DNA from 4 places in the Streptomyces similanensis genome. Region 1 is predicted to be linked to each of the others. Evidence: riboswitches for the same ligand, from Rfam matches in the RefSeq annotation. Region 1 holds a riboswitch; each other region holds the start of a gene.

What was found. Region 1 has a riboswitch for cobalamin ahead of ABEB07_RS00230 ((2Fe-2S) ferredoxin domain-containing protein). Riboswitches for the same ligand answer to the same signal wherever they lie in the genome.
Region 2: another riboswitch for cobalamin. It lies ahead of ABEB07_RS21755 (cobalamin biosynthesis protein); the one in region 1 lies ahead of ABEB07_RS00230 ((2Fe-2S) ferredoxin domain-containing protein).
Region 3: another riboswitch for cobalamin. It lies ahead of metE (5-methyltetrahydropteroyltriglutamate--homocysteine S-methyltransferase); the one in region 1 lies ahead of ABEB07_RS00230 ((2Fe-2S) ferredoxin domain-containing protein).
Region 4: another riboswitch for cobalamin. It lies ahead of cobN (cobaltochelatase subunit CobN); the one in region 1 lies ahead of ABEB07_RS00230 ((2Fe-2S) ferredoxin domain-containing protein).

The regions. Positions count from the first base shown of each region.
Region 1 is NZ_BAABKC010000001.1:50,188-54,421, forward strand. Features, by position in the region: gene ABEB07_RS00225 (enoyl-CoA hydratase/isomerase family protein) at 43-1,095, opposite strand; gene ABEB07_RS00230 ((2Fe-2S) ferredoxin domain-containing protein) at 1,223-1,606, opposite strand; cobalamin riboswitch at 1,667-1,788, opposite strand; gene nicT (Nickel transporter NicT) at 1,853-3,019, opposite strand; gene ABEB07_RS00240 (AfsR/SARP family transcriptional regulator) at 3,156-4,234, opposite strand, start outside.
Region 2 is NZ_BAABKC010000064.1:55,137-59,370, forward strand. Features, by position in the region: gene ABEB07_RS21750 (cobyric acid synthase) at 1-1,214, opposite strand, end outside; gene ABEB07_RS21755 (cobalamin biosynthesis protein) at 1,211-2,239, opposite strand; cobalamin riboswitch at 2,344-2,484, opposite strand; gene ABEB07_RS21760 (hypothetical protein) at 2,768-2,998, opposite strand; gene ABEB07_RS21765 (inorganic phosphate transporter) at 3,033-4,234, opposite strand, start outside.
Region 3 is NZ_BAABKC010000037.1:255,399-259,632, forward strand. Features, by position in the region: gene metE (5-methyltetrahydropteroyltriglutamate--homocysteine S-methyltransferase) at 1-1,167, opposite strand, end outside; cobalamin riboswitch at 1,336-1,553, opposite strand; gene ABEB07_RS12525 (3-hydroxybutyryl-CoA dehydrogenase) at 1,793-2,662, opposite strand; gene aceB (malate synthase A) at 2,659-4,234, opposite strand, start outside.
Region 4 is NZ_BAABKC010000067.1:14,966-19,199, reverse strand. Features, by position in the region: gene ABEB07_RS22595 (precorrin-2 C(20)-methyltransferase) at 1-73, opposite strand, end outside; gene ABEB07_RS22590 (precorrin-8X methylmutase) at 70-741, opposite strand; gene cobG (precorrin-3B synthase) at 738-2,021, opposite strand; cobalamin riboswitch at 2,067-2,220, shown strand; gene cobN (cobaltochelatase subunit CobN) at 2,284-4,234, shown strand, end outside.

The DNA of each region.
Region 1 (4,234 bases):
CGTCCACCCGCAGTGATCTTCCTCTCGCACCGGGTGGCGCCCTCAGGACGAGGCCAGCCCGAGTTCCCGGTCGCCGAGGGGTGCGAAGAAACGCTCGACGTCGGCCTCCGGGACCTCGGCCAGGGTCCGCGGCGACCAGTGCGGGTCGCGGTCCTTGTCGATGACCTGGGCGCGGATGCCCTCCACCAGGTCGGGGCCGCGCAGGCAGGCGCGGGAGACGCGGTACTCCTGGTCGAGGACCCGCTCCAGCGAGCCGAGGCGGCGGGCCCGGCGCAGCGCGGCGAGGGTCACCTTCAGGGAGGTGGGCGACCTGGTCAGCAGGGTTTTCGCGGTCTGTTCGGCGGCCGGTTCGCCGTAGCCGCGCAGCCGGTCGACGATCTCCTCGACGGTGTCGGCGGCGTAGCAGGCGTCGATCCACTCCCGCCGGGCGGCCAACTCGCCTTCCGCGGGCTGCTGTACGTGGCGTTCCAGGGCGTCGTGCACGGGCAGGTCGGCGAGGTCGGTGAGGAGGTCGGTGAGGTGGGTGGAGGGGAGGTAGTGGTCGGCGAGGCCGCACAGCAGGGCGTCGTCGGCGCCGATCTGCGCGCCGGTCAGGGCGAGGTGGGTGCCCAGTTCGCCCGGGGCGAGGGCCAGCAGGTGGGTGCCGCCGACGTCCGGGACGAAGCCGATGCCGGTCTCGGGCATGGCGATCCGGGAGCGCTCGGTGACGATCCGCACGCTGCCGTGCGCGGAGACGCCGACGCCGCCGCCCATCACGATGCCGTCCATGAGGGCGACGTACGGCTTGGGGTAGCGGGCGATCCGGGCGTTGAGCCGGTACTCGTCGCGCCAGAACGCGGCGGCCGCCGAACCGTCGCCGTCACGGGCGTCGTCGTGGATGGCGCGGATGTCACCGCCCGCGCACAGACCCCGCTCCCCCGCGCCGCTGACGACGACGGTCTCCACCGCCGGATCGTGCTCCCAGACGGTGAGCGCGGCGTCGATGCGGCGCACCATCTCGTGGGTGAGCGCGTTGATGGCTCGGGGCCGGTTGAGGGTGATGTGGGCGGCCCGTCCGGCGGTGTGGAAGAGGACGGGGGCCTCGGTGGCGCTCATCCGAACGCCTCCGTCAGGCCGCGGGCCACGATGACGCGCATGTTCTCGTTGGTTCCTTCCCTGGTCTGGTGCACCCGCTGGTCGCGGACGGTCTTCTCGGCGCGGTGTCCGGGGTACGGCCACGGCTTCAGGGGTCCGTGCGGCGGCGTGGCGGGGTGAAGGCGTACAGGTCGAGGATGTCCGGCCGGGGCGCGACGCCGGGGCCGCCGGCGCGCACCCAGGTGACGATGTCCTCGGTCGCGTCCGCGTCGTTGACCAGCCCCAGCCACACCGGCCGCGCCCCGGCGGCCCGGCCTGCGGCGGACGGCTGTACGACGACGACGTTGGCCTGGTCGCACACGTCGAGGCAGTCGGAGATCCGTACCGGCGCCGCCGCCCGCAGTCGGGCGGTCTGCGCCGCGTGGTCGACGCCCGGCACCTTGGGACTGCCGCAGCAGCAGTCCCGGCACACGACGATCCGGCACGGCACCGGTTCGCCGCCCGCCCTCTCCCTCACGCCCTGTTCGGACACGCCGCACCGCTCCCCTCCCGGGGAGATCCGCCCCGGTGTCGATCGAGGGGGCGACCGCGTGAGTCTCCTGGCTCCCGGATCGCCGCTCGCCCCGCCTTCCCACCCGCTGGGGGCAGTGGCCTGCCGGAACTCGCTCACCGGTCACAGTGGCGGGACCGCGTCGGATTCACACCGACTTCCTCGGGCCGCCGTCGCCCATGTCGGCGGTCATCATCGCATCAGCGCCGTCGGTCTCCGGCCGCCGGGTCACTCCGGTTCGGCCGACGCCGTCGCGCGGGCCATGCCCGCCTCCCACTTCTCCTCGATGCGGCCCGTCTTCCACACCACGATGGCGACGGCCCAGGTGGCGAAGAACAGGCCGACGATGACGTAGCCGACGACGTTCAGGTCGAGCCCCGCGATCCAGTTCCAGAACGCGCCGTGCAGACCCGCCTGGTCGACGAGCAGGCCGAGCAGTTCGACCGTGCCGATGATGAGCGCGACGGCGACGGACAGGCCGGTCATCGTGAGGTTGTAGTAGACCTTGCGGACCGGCTTGGAGAACGCCCAGCCGTAGGCGAAGTTCATGAACGAGCCGTCGATCGTGTCCAGCAGCGACATGCCCGCCGCGAACAGGACGGGCAGGCACAGGATGGCGTACCAGGGCAGCCCGGAGGCCGCTCCCGACCCGGCCAGGACGAGGAGGGCGATCTCGGTCGCGGTGTCGAAGCCGAGGCCGAAGAGCAGTCCCAGCGGGTACATCTGCCACGGCTCGGTGATCGTCTTCGTCAGCCGGCCCAGCAGGCGGTTCATGAAGCCGCGGTTGTTCAACTGCTCTTCGAGCGCAACCTCGTCGAAGTGCCCGGTGCGCATCTGCCGGAACACCTTCCAGATGCCGGCCATGATCAGCAGGTTGACGATCGCGATGGCGTAGAGGAAGGTCCCGGAGACGGTCGTGCCGATCCAGCCGGTGACGGCGTGCAGCGTCGAGCCGTCGTCCTCCACCGGTCCCGCCAGCGCCTTGACGCCCAGCGAGAGCAGGAGGGCGAGCAGGAAGACGATCGAGGAGTGGCCGAGGGAGAACCAGAAGCCGACCGACAGCGGACGCCTGCCCTCGCCCATCAGCTTGCGGGTGGTGTTGTCGATCGCGGCGATGTGGTCGGCGTCGAAGGCGTGCCGCATGCCGAGGGTGTAGGCGGTGACGCCGATGCCGACGCCGAAGGTCTTGGTGCCCAGGCTGTAGTGCTCCGGGGCGACGATCCCGACCAGGGTGCCCCAGCCGATGACGTGCAGGGCGAGGACGAAGCCCGCCATACCGCCGACGCCGGCCCACTCCTTGCGGGTCATGGACGCGCGGACACGGTGCCACGACAGGCGCGGCCCGCCGTCCGGGACGGCCGGGCGCGGGGGTGCGGAGTCGGGGGCGGTGCTCATGGGGGTGCCGGCCTCACTGTGCGGGATGTCTGTGCGGTGTGTCTGTGCGGGGTGTCTGTGCGGTGTGCGCATTCCACGTTTCTGCACATGACTCGCAACTACAACGAAGAGGTGGCAAAGACAGGGTCAAGGCTGGTCAGGCCGCTTGACCCGGCCGGTCGGTCGCGTCCGCCCGGCCCGGCTGGTCCGTCCGGTCCGCCGACTGGGGCAGTGCGGCGCGGGCCCGGCGCTCGGCCTCGGCCGGGCTCAGGGACGTGCCTTTTTCAAACACCTGGTCGAAGGCGCGTACGCCCAGGACGGCCCGCGCCGCCGCGGTGACGCGGTCGACGTCGCCGCGTTCGGCGGGCGGCAGCGGCGCGCCCGCGTCACGGCGCGCGGCGTGGGCGGCGCCGAGGAGCCGGGCCGCGCGGACGGCGCCGGTGCGGTCCCCGGCCAGGACGGCCGTGCCCGCGAGACCCTCCAGGCAGAGCGCGAGGGCGCGCGGCTCGTCCAGTGTGCGGGCGATCGCGAGGCCGCGCAGATGGTGGGCGGCGGCGCGGCCGGCGTCGCCGCGCAGTTCGGCGAGGAAGCCCAGCTCGGCGTGGAGGAGGTGGTCGCCCGCCGGGGAGGAGACGTCGGCGTGGTGGTCGCGGATGCGCAGCAGGCGCGTCTCGGCCTCGGCGAGGTCGCCGTGCCGCCGCGCGCCGAGGGCCAGCCCCATGTCGGCGTGGATCTCCCCGTACTTGTAGCCCTGCTCGACGGCGATACGCCGGGCCCGCTGGTGCAGTGCGCGCGCCCGGCCGAAGTCACGGGCGAGCAGCGCGAGACGGCCGAGTCCGGAGAGCCGGGCCGACACCTCGGCGCGCAGACCCAACTCCTCCGCCATGACGAGCCCTTCGCGCTGGCAGTGCTCCGCCCGCCCGTACTCGCCCTTGATCTCGGCGAGCGCGGCGAGCGGCGAGACGCTCTGCAACTCGCCCCAACGATCGCCCAGTTCGCGGAACAGCTCCCGGCTGCGCTCCCCGTCGCGGGCCAGTCGGTCCAGGTCGCCGCGGACCAGGGCGAGCGCCGCGCGCAGTCCGAGCGCCGCCGCGACGCCCCACCGCTCCGCCGCGGCCTCGAAACGGGCGAGGGCGCGGGTGTTCAGCGCGTCGGCGGCGGCCAGGTCGCCGACGCTGAACATGCCGTAGGCGTTCAGCCACAGCGCCCGGGCCCGGCGGAGGTGCGGCGGGTCGG
Region 2 (4,234 bases), on a different contig from region 1:
TCGACGGTGGCCACCCCGTGGTGGATCTCGTACCCCTCGACCGGCTCGCCGAGGGCCCGGCCGGCCGGCCGGGTGAGGGTCTTCTCGCGGGCGAACCGCACCCGCACGGGCAGCAGTCCGAGGCCGTCGACCGCGCCGGCGCGCGACTCGACCTCGTCCTCGATGCGCTCGCCGAGCATCTGGAAGCCGCCGCAGACGCCGAGCACCGGCCGTCCCTCGGCGGCCCGGCGCGCCAGGGCGTCCGCGAGGCCCCGCTCCCGCAGCCACCGCAGGGCGCGGACCGTGCCGCGGGTGCCGGGGACCACGACCAGGTCCGCGTCGGCCAGTTCCTCCGGGCGGTCCACGAACCGCACCACGACGCCCGGTTCGGCGGCCAGCGCGTCCACGTCGGTGAAGTTGGACATCAGCGGGATCGCGCACACGGCGACGCGCAGCACGTCCTCGCCGACCGGCGGGGCGACGACCGACTCCCGCACGGCGCCGCGCAGGGAGACCCGGAGACCGTCCTCCTCGTCGATGCCGAGCCCGTGCCGGAACGGCAGCACGCCGTAGGTGTGCCGTCCGGTCAGCCCGCGCAGCATGTCGAGGCCCGGTTCGAGCAGGGTGACGTCGCCGCGGAACTTGTTGACGAGGAACCCCGCGACCAGCTCCTGGTCCTCGGGGGACAGCAGGGCGAGGGTGCCGAAGAAGGAGGCGAAGACGCCGCCGCGGTCGATGTCGCCGACCACGAGCACCGGCAGCCGCGCGCCGCGCGCGATGCCCATGTTGACGATGTCGGTGCGGCGCAGGTTGATCTCCGCCGGGCTGCCCGCCCCCTCGCAGATCACCGCGTCGTACGCGCCCCGCAGCTCGGCCAGGCAGTCCAGCACGGTGCCCAGCAGTTTCTGCTGGCGCCCGCCGTGGTAGCCGCGGGCGCTCAGCTCGCCGACCGGCTTGCCCAGCAGCACCACCTGGCTGCTCTGCTCGCCGCCCGGCTTGAGCAGCACCGGGTTCATCAGCGCGGTCGGCTCGATCCGGCACGCCTGCGCCTGCATGGCCTGCGCCCGGCCGATCTCGGCGCCCTCGCGGGTGACGAAGGAGTTCAGGGACATGTTCTGCCCCTTGAACGGCGCGACCTTGACGCCCTGGCGCACCAGCCACCGGCAGATCCCGGCCGTGACGACGCTCTTCCCGGCGTCGGAGGTGGTTCCGGCGACGAGCAGACCGCCGCTCATGAGGTACGTCCCTTCGTCACGGGGGTGCGCGGGCGGCGACCGCCGCCCGGTGCGGGGGCCGAACGGAGGCCGCTCGCCGCCGGGGTGCGCGGGAGACGGGCGCCCAGCAGGCGCGCGCCGGCGCAGGCGCCGAGCGCGAGCCAGCTCACGCGCCGGGAGAGGCGTACGGCCCGGTCGATGTCGGCCGCCCGGACGGCGCGTCCGCCGCCGTTGAGCACCGGCCGGTGCTCCACCCGCCCCGCGTACGACAGCGTGCCGCCCAGGCGCACGCCGAGCGCCCCGGCGAAGGACGCCTCGACCGGCCCGGCGTTGGGGCTCGGATGCCGGCCGGCGTCGGCGCGCCAGGCCCGTACGGCCCCGCGCGGATCGCCGCCGGCCACGGTGGCGAGGACGGCGGTCAGCCGCGCGCCCGGCCAGCCGGCCACGTCGTCCAGCCGGGCGGAGGCCCAGCCGTAGCGCAGGTGGCGGGGCGACTTGTGGCCGACCATCGCGTCGAGCGTGTTGACCGCGCGGAACCCGAGCAGACCCGGCACGCCCGCGACGGCGCCCCAGGTGAGCGCGCCGACCACCGCGTCGGAGGTGTTCTCGGCGACGGACTCGACCACGGCGCGGGCGATCCCGTCGGCGTCCAGCGCCTGCGGGTCGCGCCCGCACAGGTGCGGCAGCCGCGCCCGGGCGGCCTCGATGTCGCCGGACTCCAGCGCGCGGCCGATGGCGCGGGCCTCGTGGGCCAGCGAGGTCCCGCCCACGACGGCCCAGGTGGCGACGCCGGTCAGGGCGGCGGAGGCGGTGGGGGAGGTGCGTACGGCGCGGGCGGCGACGGCGCCCAGCGCGGCGGCGCCGCCCGCGCACACCGCGGTGTGCAGAGCGCCCCACCCGCGGTGGTCCCGCCACAGCACGCGTTCCACGGCGCCCGCGGCACGGCCGAACGCGGCGACCGGGTGCCCGCGGCGCGGATCGCCGAGGAGGAGGTCGCCGAGGAGGCCGGCGGCGGCGCCGTACGCGAAGACGCGCTCGGCACCCATCGGGTCAGCCCGCCGCGAGGACGGTCAGGGGGTCGTCGCTGGTGACTCTCGGTCGGCAGCCGCGCATGGCGATATGTCCTCACTCAGGGTGTCCACGCCCTGGTTCGACGAGACCGGCGGTGAGAGTTCCTGGCTCCCGGGGGTTTCCTCCCCGGTCACAGTGGCGGGACCGCGCCGGATTCGCACCGGGCTTCCTCTCCTGCCGCCGTACATGGCCCCGGCAGTCCACCACGCCCCGCGAACACCCGTCAACTTGCCGTTGACCTGCGTCGTACGACTGAGATGAGGCCCACACCGGCCCCGCGCGACGGCGTGCCCCGGCGTGCCCCGGCGCGCGCCCGCGCACCCGTCGTCCCGCGCCTCCCACCCCGCCGCTCCCGCACCTCCCACCCCTTCGACGCGGGCCCGCCCCGGACAAGGCTCCGCCCCGCGCGGGCCGCTGGGTGGCGGTCCCTGCACGGGGCGGGGGAGGAGGCTGAGGGGCCGGTCGGGGCGGCGGCGTCGGCCGCGGCGGTGACCGGCCCGGGGTCAGCCCTTGCCCATGATCAGGTAGATGCCGTAGCCCACCGCGGCGGCGCACGCCGCGAAGCAGACGTAGGCGCCGGTGACGGCGAGCGTCCCGCCGCCCGCACCGGTGGCCACCGCCCGCTCACGGCGGGAGAGGCCGGCGATGCCGAGGGTGAACAGGGCCACCAGGCCCACGGTGGCCACGAGGCTGACGCCGAAGACGGAGCCGAGGGCTGCCCAGTCGATCTTCATGGTGATGCTTCCTTGGGGGACCGGTGTGCGGGACTCAGACGGTCGCGGCCGGCGGTACCGCCGCGCTCGCGGGGGTCGCCGACGGCGTCGGGTCGATACGGGGCGCGGACGCCGGCGCCGGGATGGTCGCCGCGAGGTCCTCGGTGAGCAGGCCGGCGGCCGTGGCCGGGACCGCGCCGAGCGGGGCGGCGAACGCCGCGGCGGGGGCGCCGACGGCCTGGGCCGGGATCCCGGGGACCGGGGCGGCCGGGGGCGGCGCCACGGCGGCGATCGCCTGGGTCACCACGCCGGCCGGCTCCTCGGACCCGGCGCCGGTGACGTTGGTGTGGTCGACGACCTGGCGGCGGGAGATCTTCCAGATCGCCGCGGAGGAGGCGACGAGGAACACGGCGACGAGCGCGGTGCCCCAGTCGCCGAGGCCCGTCACGGCCTCCGCGCCCGCGCCCACCAGCGCGGCGGCGGGCAGCGTCAGCACCCAGGCGATGGCCATCCGGCCCGCGGTGGACCAGCGGACCACGCCGCCCTTGCGGCCCAGACCCGCGCCCATCACCGAACCGGAGACGACGTGCGTGGTGGACAGGGAGAAGCCCAGGTGGGAGGAGGCCAGGATGGCGGCGGCCGAGCTGGTCTGGGCGGCGAAGCCCTGCTGCGGCCGGAGGTCGGTCAGGCCCGAGCCCATGGTGCGGATGATGCGCCAGCCGCCGATGTAGGTGCCGGCCGCGATGGCCAGGCCCGCGCAGAGAATCACCCAGGTGGGAGGGTTGGAGCCGGGGGCGATGGCGCCGCCGGCGATCAGGGCGAGGGTGATGATGCCCATCGTCTTCTGCGCGTCGTTGGTGCCGTGGGCCAGCGAGACCAGACCGGCGGAGGCGATCTGCCCGACCCGGTGGCCCTTTTCGGCCGCCTTGCCGTTCGCCCCGCCGTCGCCGTTCCCGCCGATGGCATACGACAGCCGGGTCGCGGCCAGCGCGGCCAGGCCCGCCACGATCGGGGCGGCGACGGCCGGGATCATGACCTTGGTGACCAGCACGTCGCCGTGCACCGCGCCGATGCCGGCGGAGGCGACGGTGGCGCCGATCAGACCGCCCATGAGGGCGTGCGAGGAGCTGGAGGGGAGCCCGACCAGCCAGGTCAGCAGATTCCAGAGGATCGCGCCGACCAGGGCGGCGAAGATGACCTCGGGACGGATGCCGGCCTCGTCGACGAGGCCCTTGGAGATCGTGTTCGCGACCTCCA
Region 3 (4,234 bases), on a different contig from region 1:
GTTGGCGGCCAGTTCGCCGCTGATGCTGTCGGTGCCCTGGGCGAGGCCCTTGGCGAGGGTGACGATCTCGGCGGTCTTCTGCCGGGCGAAGGCGAGCCAGCGGCGGATCTGCGGTTCGATGTCCCGCTCGGCGGCGGCGTCCAGCGGCACGTGCAGCAGCGAGCAGGAGGCGGCGACGTCGACCCGGTCGGCCAGGCCCAGCAGGGTGCCGAGCGTGGACAGCGACTTCTGGAGGTCGTTGATCCAGATGTTGCGGCCGTTGACGACACCGGCCACCAGGCGCTTGCCGGGCAGCCCGCCGACGGCGGCCAGGGCGTCCAGGTTGGCGGCGGCGGCCTCGGTGAAGTCCAGCGCGAGACCCTCGACCGGCGCCTTGGCCAGCAGGGGCAGGGCGTCGCCGAGGCGGTCGAAGTAGGACGCCACCAGCAGCTTGGGCCGGTCGGTGAGGGCGCCGAGGTCGCGGTAGGCGCGCTCGGCGGCGTTCAGCTCGGCCGGGGTGCGGTCCTGGACCAGCGCGGGCTCGTCCAGCTGCACCCACTCGGCGCCGGCCGCGCGCAGGTCGGCGATCACCTCGGCGTAGACGGGCAGCAGCCGGTCCAGCAGGGTGAGCGGCTCGAAGTCGGCGGGCACGCCGGGCGCGGGCTTGGCGAGCAGCAGGTACGTGACGGGGCCGACCAGCACGGGCCGGGCCGTCAGGCCCTGGGCGAGGGCCTCCTTCAGCTCGGCGACCTGCTTCGCGGAGTCGGCCGCGAAGACGGTGTCCGGGCCGAGTTCGGGCACCAGGTAGTGGTAGTTGGTGTCGAACCACTTGGTCATCTCCAGCGGAGCGACCTCCTGGGTGCCGCGGGCCATGGCGAAGTAGCCGTCCAAGGCGTCCGCGTCGACGGCGGCGCGGTGCCGCTCGGGGATCGCGCCCACCATGACGGTGGCGTCGAGGACGTGGTCGTAGTACGAGAAGTCACCGGTGGGCACCTCGTGGACGCCGGCCTCGGCGAGCCGGCGCCAGTTGCGGCGCCGGAGTCCGGCGGCGGTGTCCTGGAGGGCGTCAGCGGTGACGCGGCCCTTCCAGTAGCCCTCGACGGCCTTCTTCAGTTCCCGGTTCTGGCCCTGGCGGGGGTAGCCGTACACGGTGGCCCGTGCTGCCGCGGCTGCGGACTTCGTGGTCACGGAGATCTCCTTCACGAGATGAATCCCTGAGACCCGGCGACAGGACGAGAGCGCGAAGGGGTGACGAACCGGACGGCGGCGACCCCGCGCGGCACAAGCACGGCCGTTCCGTCCGGTGTGTACGCCGACCCGCCCACGAGGTCACCGGGATGTCCGCGCACGGAACGGTCCGCACGCGGGCAGTTGGCAGGTCTTCGGACTCGCGGGCACGCCCTCCTCGCCGGAGGACACCTACTGGCCGTCGCTTCCCAGGCCCGCTCGGACCCAGTGCGTATGACGGCGGTCGTTCCCGCTCACCGCTGCGGGGCAGTCCCGGATTCCCACCGGGTTCCCTCTTGCGACACCCCGCCTGGCGGACGGGGCGAACCAGCTGCTGCCGTCAGCCTACGGGGTGTCGCCGAGAAAGGAAGAACGCCGTCCAGAATCCGGAAGACGGTGCGGAGCACGGCGAACGAGGTACGCGGAGCACGGCGAACGAGACACGGGGCAGGGGCGGCAAGCGCCGCACCAGCGCTTCCCGCCCCCGCCCCACGGACCGCGGGGACCCTCACCCCCGCGGCGGTGCGGGCCCCTCAGCCCGCGCCGTACCAGGCCCTCAGCCCCTGGTCGCAGTCGTACCAGGCCCTCAGCCCCGGTCGTAGGTGTGGAACCCCCGGCCGGTCTTGCGGCCCAGCAGCCCCGCCTCCACCATCCGCTGGAGCAGCGGCGGCGGCGCGTACAGGGGTTCACGGAACTCGTCGTAGAGCGACTCGGCGATCGAGGCGACGGTGTCCAGGCCGATCAGGTCGGCGAGCTTGAGCGGACCCATGGGGTGGGCGCACCCCAGCTCCATGCCCGCGTCGATGTCGGCGGCCGTGGCGAACCCGGACTCCGCCATCCGGACCGCGGCGAGCAGATAGGGGACGAGCAGCGCGTTGACGACGAAGCCGGCCCGGTCCTGGGAGCGGACGACCGTCTTGCCGAGCGTGCGGGCCGCGAAGTCCTCGATGCGGGCCGTCGTCGCGGCCGAGGTGTGCAGCGAGGTCACCACCTCGACCAGCGGCAGCACCGGGACGGGGTTGAAGAAGTGCAGGCCCACCACCCGGTCCGCGCGGCCGGTCGCCATCCCGAGCCGCATCACCGGCAGGGAGGAGGTGTTGGTGGCCAGGACGGCCGCCGGGTCCTCGACGATCTTGTCGAGGGCGGCGAAGACCTCGGTCTTGGCGTCCGGGTTCTCGACGACGGCCTCGATGACGAGCTGCCGGTCGGCGAGGTCGTCCAGGCTGCCGGTGAACACCGTCCGGGCGAGCGCCTCCCGGGCCGCCGCCCGCTCCAGCTTCCCGCGCCGTACCGCCCGGTCGAGTGAGGCGGCCACCCGGTCCCGCGCCGTGCGGGCGGCGACCGCGTCCACCTCGCAGACCACGGTGTCGAGCCCGGCCCGCGCGCACACCTCGGCGATGCCGGCGCCCATCTGCCCGCCGCCGACGACGCCGACGCGTGCGACGCCCGCGCTCACGCCGGCACCGCCGTCCGGCGCACCAGGTGGCGGCTGTAGGCGTCCGGGGTGAAGAACAGCGGCAACTCGCCCGCCATCGCCGTGCGTTCGAACAGGGCGCGGATCTCGTCCACCGGCGCCCACGGGTACTCCGCGCCCAGCGCGGCGATCTCGTCGTCCAGCAGCCGCAGCACCGTCTCGCGTGCGATCACCCGGTGCCGCAGCCACTGCCAGATCTGCACCCGGGCGATCTCGGCGGTGGCCGCGTCCTCCATCAGGCCGTCGATGGCGACCGCGCCCTGTCCGCGCAGCCAGGCGGCGAAGTAGCGCACCGCCACGAAGACGTTGGTGCGCACTCCCTCCGGGGTCGGCGGGCCGCTGATCCGGCGCACCGACAGCAGCTCGGCGGCGCTCACCGCCACGTCGTCGCGGGTGCGGTCGAGCTGGTGCGGCCGGTCGCCGAGGACGTCGTCGAACGCCTGGCGGCACACCGGGACCAGACCCGGATGGGCCACCCAGGAGCCGTCGAAGCCGTCCTCGGCCTCCCGCTCCTTGTCCAGGCGCACCGTGGCGAGCGCGGCCTCGTGCGCGGCCGGGTCGCCGCCCGGCACCTGCGCGGCCATGCCGCCGATGGCGTGCGCGCCGCGCCGGTGGCAGGTGCGTACGAGGAGTTCGGTGTACGCCCGCAGGAACGGCGCGGTCATGGTCACCCGCGCGCGGTCCGGCAGGAGGAAGTCGGTGCGGTGGCCGAAGGTCTTGATCAGGCTGAACAGGTAGTCCCAGCGGCCCGCGTTCAACCCCGCGCTGTGCTCGCGCAGTTCGTGGAGGATCTCCTCCATCTCGAAGGCGGCGGTGATCGTCTCGATCAGGACGGTGGCGCGGATCGTGCCCCGCGGGATGCCCAGCAGTTCCTGCGCGAGCAGGAACACGTCGTTCCACAGCCGGGCCTCGTAGCGGTTCTCCAGCTTGGGGAGGCAGAAGTACGGGCCGTGTCCGGCGTCGATCTGGCGCCGGGCGCAGTGGAAGAAGTACAGGCCGAAGTCGACCAGCGCGGCCGGCGCCGGGCGGCCGTCGTACTCCAGGTGCTCCTCGTCCAGGTGCCAGCCGCGGGGGCGGACCATGATGGTGGCGAGCCGCTCGCCGAGCCGGTACTCCTTGCCCTCGGGCGTGGTGAAGTCGATGCGCCGCTCGATGGCGTCGAGCAGGTTGAGCTGACCGCCGACGACGTTGTCCCACAGCGGGGCGGTGGCGTCCTCGAAGTCCGCCATCCACACCCGCGCGCCGGAGTTCAGGGCGTTGACGGTCATCCGCCGGTCGGGCGGGCCGGTGATCTCCACCCGGCGGTCGGTCAGCCCGGGGGCCGGCGGCGCCACCCGCCAGGCGGGGTCGTCGCGCACGGCGGAGGTGACCATGGGGAAGTCGAGCGGCGAGCCCGACGCCAGCCGCAGCGCCTGCCGGCGGCGCTCCTTCAGCAGATCCCGTCGACGCGGCGCGAACGCCTCGACGAGCCGGCCGACGAAGTCCAGGGCGGCGGGGGTGAGGATCTCGTCGTGCCGGTGACCGGGCGCGGCGAGGACACGGACGGGGTGGGTG
Region 4 (4,234 bases), on a different contig from region 1:
CCTCGACCGCCCGTACGGTCATCAGAGAAGGGTCGCCGGGCCCGAGGCCCACCCCGTACAGCTTGCCGCTCACTCTTCCTCGCTCGCGATCGCGTTGAGCGCGGCGGCCGCGATGGCGCTGCCACCGCGACGACCGCGCACCACCAGGTGGTCGAGCCCCGACGGATGCGCGGCCAGCGCGTCCTTGGACTCGGCGGCGCCGACGAACCCGACGGGCACACCGATGACGGCGGCAGGGCGGGGCGCGCCCTCCTCGATCATCTCCAGGAGACGGAAGAGGGCGGTGGGCGCGTTGCCGACCGCGACGACCGCTCCGTCCAGCCGGTCGCGCCACAGTTCGAGCGCGGCGGCACTGCGCGTGGTGCCGAGCTTCGCGGCCAGCTCCGGGACGGCCGGGTCGGACAGCGTGCACAGCACGTCGTTGCCGACGGGCAGCCGCTTGCGGGTGACGCCGCTGGCCACCATCTGCACGTCGCACAGGATCGGCGCCCCGGCGCGCAGCGCCTCGCGGGCCCGGGACACCACCGAGGGCGAGTAGGACAGGTCCCGGACTAGGTCCACCATCCCGCAGGCGTGGATCATGCGCACCGCGACCTGACCGACGTCCGCGGGCAGGTGCGCGAGGTCAGCCTCGGCGCGGATGGTGGCGAAGGACTGGCGGTAGATGGCCGCGCCGTCCTTCTCGTAGACGTGGGTGGTCACGGTGTTCTTCTCGCTGCTCTCGGTCGTCGTGCGGTTCATGAGGTGATCGCCGCCAGGGCGGCGCGTATCAGGGCGGGTCGGGCGGTGGGAACGGTCCGCGCTCTCCGGTCGGTCGTGGCGGCCGACACGCGGTAACCCCCGCCCGGTGTCGCGACCACGTCGACGTGGTCGCCGCGGGGGTGACCGCAGCGCCGTTCGCACCCGGACCAGTACACGGGGAGGCCGACACCGTCGGTCGCTTCCAGCGACAGCGCCGCGTCCGCCCGTACGTCGGCGTGCGCCTTGGCGCATCCGGGGCGGCCGACGCACGCGCCCACGCCGAGCCAGGGAGAGGAGGGATCGGTCACCAGGCCGGCCGCGCCGAGACGGGCGAACGTCTCGGCCGCCTGTGCCGCGGACGCGTTCCCCAGGGGAACGACGACACCGCGCCAGGGCGTCAGCCGCAGCTCGGTCACGCACACACGGGCCAGCTCGTCCCACTGTCGGGCCGAGAGCCTCCCCAGCGGCACGTGCACGGACAGCGCACCTTCGACGACACCTGGCCGCGGGCCGTCGAGGACGCCGGCCGGCTGGGGCGACTCCTCGTGGCCGATCCCCTCAGCAGTCAGGCGATCGCGCACCAGGCGGTCCATCTCACCCTCGGGCAGCATGAGTTCGGAAATCCGCCAGGCTCGTGCTCCCTGCGAGCGCGCCGCGTCGAGGAACGCCTCGGCGGCCGCCAGCGCCGCGCGTGCCGTGTCCCCGGCGGCCACGCGGACCGACCCGGGGGCGAGCCACGCCCCCGTTTCCGCGACCGCGCGCACGGTGACGTCCGCACCGAGTGCGGCCACGTCACCGCGCCCGTCGTCCAAGGCGAACAGGAACCGCCCCGACAGGCCCGTCGCGGTGTCACTCGCGCACAACGCGGCGTCCAGGGCCGTCAGCCAGGGCCGTACGTCCCGCAGACCACCGCCGTCGAGGCCGGACAGCGGCGAGGCGACGATGTTCCGCACCCGTTCGTGCTCCCACGAGGGCAGCAGCCCGGCCGAGTCCAGCACGGCCGCCAGTTCCGCACCGCACCCCTGTGCCAGTCCGCGCAGCTGCACATTGCCTCGCGAGGTCAGGTGCAGATCGCCGTCGCCCAGCCGGCGCGCGGCGTCGCCGAGAGCCCGCGCCTGATCCGCGGTCAGTACGCCGCCGGGCAGCCGGACACGGGCCAGCGCTCCGTCGTCCGCCGTGTGCAGCCGCAGCGTCCCGGGGCACGCGTCACCGCGGTCCCGCGCGGCCGGTGTGGCCTGGGACGACGAAGGAGGCATTGCCGTGGGCATGGCGGTGAGCATACCTACGATCACACCCGATGTACGCCCTGCGCGCATTCCGTGACCCTTACTATGATCCCCGGTGGATCACCCGGTCCACCGATCGCCCGCACGGCGACAGGGGAGGAAGCCGGTGTGAATCCGGCACGGTCCCGCCACTGTGAGCCCGGCCCCTCGAAGGCCGGGCGAGTCAGGAACTCCCTTTCCCGGGTCGGCTCTGCCCGACGGGGTGACTCATTCCACACCGCCCGGGGCGCGGACCCCGAGGAAGGCCAGGCGACGCATGCCCACTCCGTCCGGGGAGCGTGCCCCGCACGCCCGCGACATCCTGCTCCTGTCGACCTCCGACACCGACCTGCTCAGCGCCCGCGCGGCCGGCGGCCCGGTCGCCTACCGCTTCGCCAACCCGGCCCGACTTCCGCTGGACCGGCTTCCGGCCCTCCTCGACGGCGTCGGGCTCGTCGTCGTTCGCCTTCTCGGCGGGATCCGAGCCTGGCAGGACGGCTTGGACCTGCTCCTCGCGGACGGGCGCCCGGTCATCGTCCTCACCGGTGAACAGGCCCCCGACGCGCAGCTGATGGCCGCTTCCACCGTCCCCATCGGCATCGCCGCCGAGGCACACGCCTACCTCGCCCACGGCGGCCCCGCCAACCTGGAACACCTGGCCCGGTTCCTCTCCGACACGGTGCTGCTCACCGGCCACGGATTCGACGCGCCCGCCCCCGCCCCCTCCTGGGGACCCTTGCAGCGCCCGGAGCCGAAGGCAGACGGCCCGACCGTCGCCGTGCTCTACTACCGCGCCCACCACATGAGCGGCAACACGGCCTTCGTCCACGCCCTGTGCGACGCCGTCGAGGACGCGGGCGGCCGCCCGCTGCCCCTCTACGTCGCCTCCCTGCGCGCCCCCGAGCCGGAGCTGATCGACGAACTGCGCGCCGCCGACGTGATCGTCACCACCGTGCTGGCGGCCGGCGGCACCAGGCCCGCCGAGGCGTCGGCCGGGCAGGACGACGAGTCCTGGGACGCCGGCGCGCTCACCGCGCTGGACGTCCCGATCCTGCAGGCCCTGTGCCTGACCAGCTCGCGCACGACATGGGAGGAGAACGACGAGGGCGTCTCCCCGCTCGACGCGGCCAGCCAGATCGCCGTGCCCGAGTTCGACGGCCGCCTGATCACCGTGCCGTTCTCCTTCAAGGAGATCGACGCCGACGGCCTGCCCGCCTACGTCGCCGACCCCGAGCGATCCGCCCGCGTCGCCGGAATCGCCGTACGCCACGCCCGGCTTCGCCACATCCCGCCCGTCCGCAAGCGTCTCGCCCTCGTCCTGTCCGCCTACCCGACCAAGCACTCCCGCATCGGCAACGCCGTCGGCCTGGACACCCCCGCCAGCGCCGTCGCCCTGCTGCGCCGCCTGCGGGACGAGGGATACGACTTCGGCGGGGTCGACGTCCCCGGCCTGGCCTCGGGCGACGGCGACGAACTGATCCGCGCGCTCATCGAGGCGGGCGGCCACGACCAGGACTGGCTCACCGAGGAGCAGTTGGCGCGCAACCCGGTGCGCATCCCGGCCGCCGACTACCGCCGCTGGTTCGCGACCCTGCCCGAGAGCCTGCGCACGGCGGTGGAGGAGCACTGGGGCCCGCCGCCCGGCGAGATGTTCGTCGACCGCAGCCGCGACAAGGAGGGCGACATCGTCCTGGCGGCCCTGCGCTTCGGCAACCTGCTCATCCTCATCCAGCCCCCGCGCGGCTTCGGCGAGAACCCGATCGCCATCTACCACGACCCCGACCTCCCGCCGTCCCACCACTACCTGGCCGCCTACCGGTGGATCGCCGCCCCGCAGACCGACGGCGGCTTCGGCGCCGACGCGATGATCCACCTCGGCAAGCACGGCAACCTGGAATGGCTGCCCGGCAAGAACGCCGGCCTCTCCGCCGCCTGCGGCCCCGACGCCGCCCTCGGCGACCTCCCCCTGGTCTACCCCTTCCTGGTCAACGACCCCGGCGAAGGCACCCAGGCCAAACGCCGCGCCCACGCGACCCTCGTCGACCACCTCGTCCCGCCCATGGCCCGCGCCGACTCCTACGGCGACATCGCACGGCTGGAACAACTCCTCGACGAGTACGCACAGATCTCCGCCATGGACCCGGCCAAGCTGCCCGCCATCCGCGCCCAGATCTGGACCCTCATCCAGGCCGCCCGCCTCGACCACGATCTCGGCCTGGACGACCGCC